DNA from 4 places in the Mesobacillus sp. QJM3NY_10 genome. Region 2 is predicted to be linked to each of the others. Evidence: predicted binding sites of a transcription regulator. Region 2 holds the regulator's gene; each other region holds the start of a gene.

Region 1 (2,206 bases), 2.0 Mb from region 2:
AATCCCATCATTGTTTCCAAATCTTCCTGTGCAGTTGTGATCAACTTCAGGTTGAAGGTTTCCTGAAGAACTTCCATCACTCCGTCAGAAATGAATTCTGGCGGCTTAGGCCCAATGCGGATATCCTGGATTCCAAGACTGAACAATCCAAGCAGGATCGCTACAGCCTTTTGCTCGAACCAAGAAAGAACGATACTTACAGGCAGCTCATTCACATCACATTCAAACGCATCAGCTAATGCCTTCGCGATTTTTACAGTGGATACAGAGTTATTACACTGTCCAAGATCCAAATATCTAGGGATGTTCGTTCCAGGAACCACACCATAATCCACATCATTGAAACGGAATTTTCCGCATGAAGTTGTCAGGATAACAGCTTCTGGAGGAAGCGATGTTGCAAGCTCCCGGTAGTATTCTCCGCCTTTACCAGGTGCGTCGCAGCCAGCAATGACGAAGAAGCGCTTGATTTTACCAGACTTTACCGCATCAATAACTTCAGGCGCAAGCCCGATCACTGTTTCATGGTGGAAGCCTGTCACTAATGTCTCTTCAGATTCCATATTTGCTTCAGGAAGCTCCAAAGCTTTTTCAATAAGCAGAGTGAAATCATCATTTTCTATTTTTCTTACATTCTCTAGGCCTGTAACCTCATAAGTGAACATACGGTCTGCATATGAACCTTTGATTGGCATTACACAGTTTGTCGTAGCCAGGATTGCCCCTGGGAACTTTTCAAACAGGCGGCGCTGGTCGAACCATGCTTTCCCGATGTTCCCCTTAAGGTGCGGGTACTTCTTCAATGCCGGATAGCCATGGGCAGGTAGCATCTCGGAGTGAGTGTAGATGTTGATGCCTTTTCCTTCTGTTTGTTTAAGCAGCTCTTCAAGCGCGAACAGATTATGTCCTGTTACGACGATACATTTTCCTTCAATCTTATTCTGGCTGACTTTTACCGGCTGAGGGATACCAAGTCGGCTCGTATGCGCTTCATCCAGAAGCTCCATCACGCGAACCGCTGATTTTCCAACCTTCATTGCCATATCGATATGTTCTTGTACATTAAAGTTAGAGTTGGTTAATGTCATATACAATGCTTCGTGGGTTGTTGCATCAACAAATGAATCTGTGAAACCAAGCTGGTTGGCATGGGTTCTATATGCTGCGATCCCCTTTAAAGCAAAAATCATTGTGTCCTGTAGGCTTGCGATTGTTTCATCTTTTCCGCATACACCAACAACTGTACATCCTCCTGTTGGCGTTTGTTCACATTGGTAACAAAACATCTGTGTATTCCCCTCTTCTGCGTTATTTACTGTTTCAGCATACCGAGGATGAAATTCCGGATATGTGACCTAAATCACACTAAAGGCATTTTTCACAAAGTGTTCAAAAAGGTAAGGCGAAGTAATGAAGTGTCATCAAGGTAAAAGCAGCTCAATCTTGAACAGGGACATTCTTCTCAACATAACCTATTATAAGAATTTCTTCAGAGGAGGATGTGCATCGATGGCAACCAACCATCCTGACCGCCCAAAAAGACAAGAAGCCCTTGAACAATGGTTTAAATCCATGAACCAGCTGATGCAGGAAAAGCCAGTAAAAGGCATACTGCAAAGCATTGATGATTTTTTCAGACAGCCCTTTCCACATTCACACTTCAATGTTGGGGTGCATGAAACAGAAAAGGAATATATTGTGACAGCAGAATTGCCCGGAGTTAAAAGAGAACAGATTTCCATAAATATTATTAATAATTCCCTGACAATACTGGTCAATCAGACTGACGCTACTTCGGAAATCAATGATGTCGCAAAGACAGAGAGGCACATGGCTTCGGCTCGGCAATTAAGCAGAACGATTCCCTTTTCGGTTCCGGTCAATGAAAGAAAGACCCGTGCTTCCTATCGAAACGGCCTGCTTGAAGTCAAAATCGCAAAAAAGCAAGGCAAGAAGATTGATATTTTAAGTGATCAAGATTGATGTTGCGATCCCATAAAAATGAACAAAATAAACAAGCAGGCCGATTAAATTGCCTGCTTGTTTTGTTTCCTTTTGGATTCTATTTAATTAGACCTTAAATATTCCACCGAAACCTTTGACGAGCGAAGATACCTGGGTCACGGCATTCATCATCTGTCCTGCAGTATCTACCATTTTATTGACATCCAAATTGCCATCCTGGCTTTTGAAAGAGTTCATGATG
Region 2 (2,206 bases):
CAGGGTCGATTTTCCTGCCCCGTTCCGGCCGACAAGCGCTACTCGGTCATTGGTCTGTATTTCAAACTTTATATTCGATAAAATAAGATCAGCAGCAAAATATTTTGATAGCTGATTCACCTGTAATAAAATCATTATTTTCACCTCTATTGCCTTAGAGATAGTGTAACCCAATAATATAGGCACGGCAATATGTGCGAACTGCTATAGGTGGTAAGGTGTAAAAAATTCCCTGTGTATTGTGAACACTGAAACAAAGTTCACACACAAGTTTTATAAAATAGTGTATTATTTGGTAGAAAGGAGCTTTAACATGGCAGAATTTACGCATTTTAATGAAGAGGGAAGAGCGAAGATGGTCGATGTCAGTGAAAAGCCGGAGACGGTCCGTACGGCAGTCGCCCATTCAAGCATAACCGTGAACGAAGATATATATAGTAGAATCACTGAAAATAAGATGAAAAAAGGGGATGTACTGGCTGTCGCGCAGGTAGCAGGCATCATGGCGGCAAAAAAGACATCCGAAATCATCCCGATGTGCCACCCAATTCCTTTGACAGGCATTGACCTTTCGTTCGATTGGGAGCAAAATGGTAATGACTATATTTTAAATATCGCCGCAGCTGTAAAAACAAAAGGGAATACAGGTGTGGAAATGGAAGCGTTAACAGCAGCTTCAGCATGTGCGCTGACTGTTTATGATATGTGCAAGGCCGTTGATAAGGGCATGGTGATTGGCAAGACATATCTGGTCGAAAAAACCGGCGGTAAAAACGGTGATTTCAAGAGAGAAGAAAAGTTGAGATAGAAATAACGGACAGGGTGGAGGATGGAGAATGACGAATGATGCTATGAAGATTCCGCAGGCAACCGCAAAACGTTTGCCACTGTATTACCGGTTCTTATTGAACTTGCATTCTTCAGGGAAGCAAAGGGTGTCATCCGCGGAATTAAGTGAAGCGGTAAAGGTGGATTCAGCAACAATCCGAAGAGATTTTTCCTACTTTGGGGCTTTAGGTAAAAAGGGATATGGCTATAATGTGAATTACCTGCTAACCTTTTTCCGTAAGACATTGGACCAGGATGAGCTGACGAAAGTTGCCCTGATCGGTGTCGGAAACCTGGGAACAGCATTAATGAACTACAATTTTTCAAAGAATAATAATACGAAAATCAAGATAGCTTTCGATGTTGACGCAGGAAAGGTCGGCACGAAAATCGGCGAAGTCTCAATATATCACATGGATGATCTTGACAAGGTTGTCGTCGAGGAAGGGATCCAGGTAGCTATCCTGACGGTTCCTTCAGCCGTAGCACAGCCGATCACAGACCGATTGGTACAGGCGAATATCAAGGGAATCCTGAACTTCACGCCGGCGAGGCTGAATGTGCCGCCGTCGATCAGGATCCATCACATTGATTTGGCGGTTGAGCTGCAGTCATTGATTTATTTCTTAAAACATTATCCAACAGATACTGAAACAACTGAATCAGTCGAATAAAAAATAGCTCCTTCATGAAGGAGCTATTTTTTCTGTACATTCTTCAGTTTGAAATGGAACATAATCATCCTGATGCCGGACCCGAAGTCGAACGTGGCAAGAGCTACAAGCAAATAGCTAAAGAATCCCCAGCCTGTCTCGTTTACATTCTGGATGGCGAAATAGGTGAATAAGCTGCCTAACAAGATGTAGACAATGCCTGAAAATAAAGGCGATTGCTTCATAACTTAAAATCCCCCAATAAAGCTTTGTATTTTCTCTGCTTCTTTTATCATTCTCTCAATGTCTTCCCTAAATACGGATTGAAGCAGGACAACCATTGTATTCATTGTAACGTGGGCAATGATTGGCACGATGATCCGCTTTGTTTTTACATAAAGGAAGGCAAAGGTGAAGCCCATCGCTGAGTATAGGATCACGTGCTCCGGCTCCATATGGGCAAGCGCAAAAATGACAGAGCTGATTAGTGCGGAAAAGAAGAAATTCATTTTCTTATGCAGGCTGCCGAAAATGATTTTACGGAAGACGATTTCTTCTAATATAGGGCCGATAATCGAGCTAACCAAAATGATAACTGGGAACATTTCAATCAATTTAATGATTTCCTGTGTATTCTCCGAGCCCATTTCAATACCAATCATGTTTTCGATGCTAGCCGCGATTGATTGGGCGAACAGAGCAAGGAATACACCTGCGAATGCCCA
Region 3 (2,206 bases), 1.1 Mb from region 2:
TATTGATAAGGTACAGGGACTCGAAGCAGAGGGCCTGACAGCGGCCATGAAATTCTTTACCTATATTGGCTCCTTAAAATTTAGCGTCATCCTGACCATTCCAATTTTCCTATTTCTTTTTTACGTGTTAAAACATAGGCTGGAGATCCTTGTTTTTCTGTCTGTTGTTTATATTACACCGATTCTGAACAGGTTGTTGAAAATGTATTTTCATCGTGCCCGTCCTGACTTTAACCGGCTGATTGAAATAGGGGGATACAGTTTTCCGAGCGGCCATGCGATGAATGCTTTTTCTTTTTACAGCATCTTTGCTTTCCTGCTCTGGCGCCATGTCCCAACCGTGATAGGGAGAACCGCTGTCATCCTCCTCAGCACCTTTATGATTCTAGCGATTGGATTGAGCAGGGTTTATTTAGGCGTCCATTATCCAAGTGATATTATCGGAGGCTTTCTTGCCAGCGGCCTATGGGTCGCGGCTGTTATCTGGTTTTTTCAAAGATATAAAGAAAAGCTGGAAATACCGGAACGGTCGCATTGATCATATCGTAGTTTTTTCGTTTTAACCATCCTGAGAATGGGAATAAAATGAAAGATGCTGAAATGGATTACATATCATATTTCTCTCACATTTTTATTATATAAAAGATTAGAACTGGGACTGTTCAATAATGTGATTTATTGAACAAACTTTCGAGGTGACTTTATGTATAAAAAACAAGAAAGAGTGCTTATGTGGCTGGCCTTTATTGTGGCTGCAATCATGGGTCTGTCTTTTATCGGACGAATTTTTGCTGGATAGAAAAGGGGTATTGAAGAATGGGGAATGAAGAATCAGTTTTTTTTAGTCGTGTTTTAACAGAGCTTACATTATCCTTCCATATTATTTATGCCACCATCGGAGTGGGAATTCCGCTGATGATCATGATCGCTCAGTGGCTGGGAATCAAGAAACAGGATGAGCATTATATTCTGCTCGCAAGAAGATGGACTCGTGGCTTTGTCATCACCGTTGCGGTCGGAGTTGTGACCGGGACGGCAATTGGCTTGCAGCTATCATTGTTATGGCCTAATTTTATGGAACTGGCGGGCAATGTGATCGCTCTCCCGCTGTTCATGGAAACATTCGCATTTTTCTTTGAAGCGATTTTTCTCGGCATTTATCTATATACGTGGGACCGGTTTGAGAATCAGAAGAAACATTTGCTGCTATTGATTCCGGTTGCGGTGGGAGCATCCTTTTCAGCCGTGTTCATCACAATCGTCAATGCGTTCATGAATGCGCCGCAAGGCTTCGATCTTGTCAACGGACAGCTGGTCAATATCAATCCGGTTCTGGCCATGTTCAATCCGGCGATGCCGACGAAGGTTGCCCATGTATTGTCGACAGCTTATATGACCTCAGCATTTGTCCTTGCTTCGATTGGCGCATACCGGCTCTTAAAAGGATCGGATCATATCTACCATAAAAAAGCTGTATTTTTAACGATGAAAATTGGACTTATCTTTTCAATTGCCACTGCTGTCATAGGTGATTTCTCTGGTAAATACCTCGCAGAATACCAGCCGGAAAAGCTGGCAGCAGCCGAATGGCACTTCGAGACACATGAGGGAGCACCGCTGGTGTTGTATGGTGTTCTTGATGATGGAGAAGTAAAATATGCGCTTGAAATTCCTTATGCACTAAGTATTCTAGCTCACAGCAATCCTAACGCTGAAGTGATTGGCCTTAATGAATTCCCTGAAGACGAGATCCCGCCATTGTATATTCATTATTTATTTGATGGAATGGTGACGATTGGGATGTGGATGTCGGCCCTTTCACTTGTCTATGTTGTGGGTGTGTGGATGAAATGGAGTTTCATCAGAACAAGGTGGTACCGCTGGCTGATCGTCTTCGGTGGACCGTTGTCCATACTTGCGATTGAACTTGGCTGGTGGTTCGCTGAAGTAGGAAGGCAGCCATGGATCCTTCGAGGAATCATGAAGGTTGAGGATGCGGCAACCACAAGCGGCCAGGTCGATTTGATGCTGCTTCTGTTTGCAGGTTTATACTTGATTCTTGCCATTGGCAGCACCGTTGTACTAACAAGGATGTTCCGGAAAAATACAATTGAACAAGAACTGGCAGACAGGGAACTGGAGAAGGAAGGTGAGTTTCGATGACACTTGAAATTATTGGGATTTCGGTTCTTTGGCTTTTTCTCTT
Region 4 (2,206 bases), 1.1 Mb from region 2:
TGTGCTTTCGCGGGAAGTTCCGCAGAAGTTTGCCAGCTCTTGGTTCGTTAACGGCAGGTCAATCAAAATGCCGGTGTCTTTATGGACGCCATAGCTGTTAGTCATTCGGATCAAGGTGGAGAATAATGCTCCTTTTTTTCCGTTAAGCACTAAATCGCGGAATTTAGTCTGAGTTTTACGGAAATGATCGCTCATCCACTTCATGAATTCAAACGCAAGTGTCGGATTGTGGAAGATCTCCTTTTCAATCACGTCTTTTCTGATTGCGGCGATTTTCGCGTCTTCAAGGATAAGCGCACTTAAGAGGTACTTAGGTGCATCAGTAAAAAGTGTCAATTCTCCGCAAATATCGTTCTCTCCGCAGATCCTTAAGGCAAGCTCTCGGCCATCCTGGGTGACCTTGCTGATTTGGACCTTGCCGCCCAGGATCAAATAAAGCTCCTCAGCCTCCATGCCTTCCTGGAACAGGTATGACCCTTTTTTTACATGGATCGTCCGGTCGGCAAACTGGAGTAATTCTTTAATTTCAATTGAATGAGTTGCTTTAGTTGTGTTTGGCATGGTCATCACCCTTTTTTTGATTTTAGCTCTCTATAGTAGGAGCTATGTCCGTGGCATAATCTTTATTGTCATAATAATAACACCGAGATAGTGTTAACTAAATCAAGATTGAGGAAATGTCAAAATCTCGTCACATTATAAAAGCGATTTGTTCACATTTTCGAAACAAAGTCGGTCTAGGTATATTATATCGATAAAAAAAGCCAGTTGTTTCTAATGTTTAGAAACAACTGTGACAGTTTATTGAACAAAAAAGCGGGTGTGAAGTTCGTCATATCTAAGGGTTTTGATTTTTCTTACTATTTGTCTAAGGAACCGTTCGGTATTTAAAGTGAAGTAAAATATTTGCAAGCAAGAAGGGGGAAATCATGAGAATACAAAAAGTGCAACTGCCGCTCCAAACGCTTAGTCTTGTTGCTGGGTTTATGGTATGGGTTATTTTATCGGCATTAATGCCCTTCATCAAAGAGGATATACAGCTGACTGCGAACCAGATTGCGATGGCCACTGCCATACCAGTCGTTCTCGGCTCTATCCTGAGAATCCCGATTGGATACTGGACAAACAAATATGGCGCACGAAAACTGTTTTTTATCAGCTTTGCATTCCTTCTGTTCCCGGTATACTTCATTAGTATCGCTGATTCCTATTCTGATTTGTTGATAGGGGGCTTGTTTGTCGGTATCGGAGGAGCGATATTCTCTGTAGGTGTAACATCGCTGCCGAAGTACTATCCTAAAGAACGCCACGGGTTTGTCAACGGTATATATGGAGTAGGAAACCTTGGGACAGCACTTACAACGTTTTCAGCGCCTGCTATTGCAGCACAGCTTGGCTGGCAGCCAACAGTCAAGCTTTTCATGGTCTTGCTTATAGCATTCGCTTTCCTTAACTATTTCCTCGGTGACAAAAAAGAGCCCAAGGTCGTTACTCCTTTAGGCGAGCAAATCAAGAGCGTATACAAAAACCAGAAGCTTTGGGCTTTAAGCTTGTTCTACTTTTTAACCTTTGGTTCATTTGTAGCCTTCACGATCTATTTGCCGAATTTCCTTGTATCGCATTTTGAGCTTGATAAAGTAGATGCTGGCCTTAGGACTGCAGGCTTTATTGCACTGGCAACATTTTTCAGGCCAATTGGCGGCTGGCTGGGGGATAAATTCAACTCGTTTGTCATCCTAATGGTGGTGTTTGCTGGAATGACGATTTCGGGGATCCTGCTCTCGTTCACGCCTTCATTGACGCTGTATACAATTGGCTGTCTCGCAGTCGCAATCAGTGCCGGTATTGGGAATGGAACTGTCTTCAAGCTTGTACCGCTTTATTTTTCAAAGCAAGCGGGTATCGTCAACGGGATTGTTTCAGCGATAGGCGGATTAGGAGGCTTTTTCCCACCGCTTATGCTTGCATTCCTGTTCAACCTTACCGGACATTACGCAATTGGTTTCATGGCATTATCCCAGGTGGCACTGGCAAGCTTGATCATCGTTATCTGGATGTACTATCAGGAAAAATTAAGTCTTGCTAAAAATATCATTGATCACACAGCAGAGGGAATAATGGTCACAGATATAAAAGGAACGATTGAAAAAGTAAATCCAGCCTTTACGACTGTAACTGGCTACAGTGCAGAAGAAGTCATTGGGAA

The links. Region 2 encodes Rex, which represses fermentation and respiration genes when NADH is low (regulators of the CRP and FNR family bind a similar motif). Its sites were predicted from a motif close to TTGTGAAATATTTCACAA; they were not measured.
Region 1: hcp (hydroxylamine reductase) is a predicted target of Rex. The motif match lies at 1,349-1,366, and genes of this name have one in related genera.
Region 3: AC0VX7_RS19785 (cytochrome ubiquinol oxidase subunit I) is a predicted target of Rex. The motif match lies at 669-686, and genes of this name have one in related genera.
Region 4: AC0VX7_RS06845 (nitrate/nitrite transporter) is a predicted target of Rex. The motif match lies at 821-838, and genes of this name have one in related genera.

What each region holds. Positions count from the first base shown of each region.
Region 1 covers NZ_CM149675.1:3,076,838-3,079,043, forward strand. Annotated here, with positions in the region: gene hcp (hydroxylamine reductase) at 1-1,286, opposite strand, end outside; gene AC0VX7_RS15505 (Hsp20/alpha crystallin family protein) at 1,510-1,983, shown strand; gene AC0VX7_RS15510 (YppG family protein) at 2,071-2,206, opposite strand, start outside.
Region 2 covers NZ_CM149675.1:254,919-257,124, forward strand. Annotated here, with positions in the region: gene AC0VX7_RS01405 (ABC-F family ATP-binding cassette domain-containing protein) at 1-135, opposite strand, end outside; gene moaC (cyclic pyranopterin monophosphate synthase MoaC) at 314-808, shown strand; gene AC0VX7_RS01415 (redox-sensing transcriptional repressor Rex) at 837-1,502, shown strand; gene AC0VX7_RS01420 (YdiK family protein) at 1,526-1,726, opposite strand; gene AC0VX7_RS01425 (CPBP family intramembrane glutamic endopeptidase) at 1,730-2,206, opposite strand, start outside.
Region 3 covers NZ_CM149675.1:3,911,703-3,913,908, reverse strand. Annotated here, with positions in the region: gene AC0VX7_RS19790 (phosphatase PAP2 family protein) at 1-538, shown strand, start outside; gene AC0VX7_RS19785 (cytochrome ubiquinol oxidase subunit I) at 817-2,163, shown strand; gene AC0VX7_RS19780 (cytochrome d ubiquinol oxidase subunit II) at 2,160-2,206, shown strand, end outside.
Region 4 covers NZ_CM149675.1:1,367,927-1,370,132, forward strand. Annotated here, with positions in the region: gene AC0VX7_RS06840 (Crp/Fnr family transcriptional regulator) at 1-561, opposite strand, end outside; gene AC0VX7_RS06845 (nitrate/nitrite transporter) at 930-2,206, shown strand, end outside.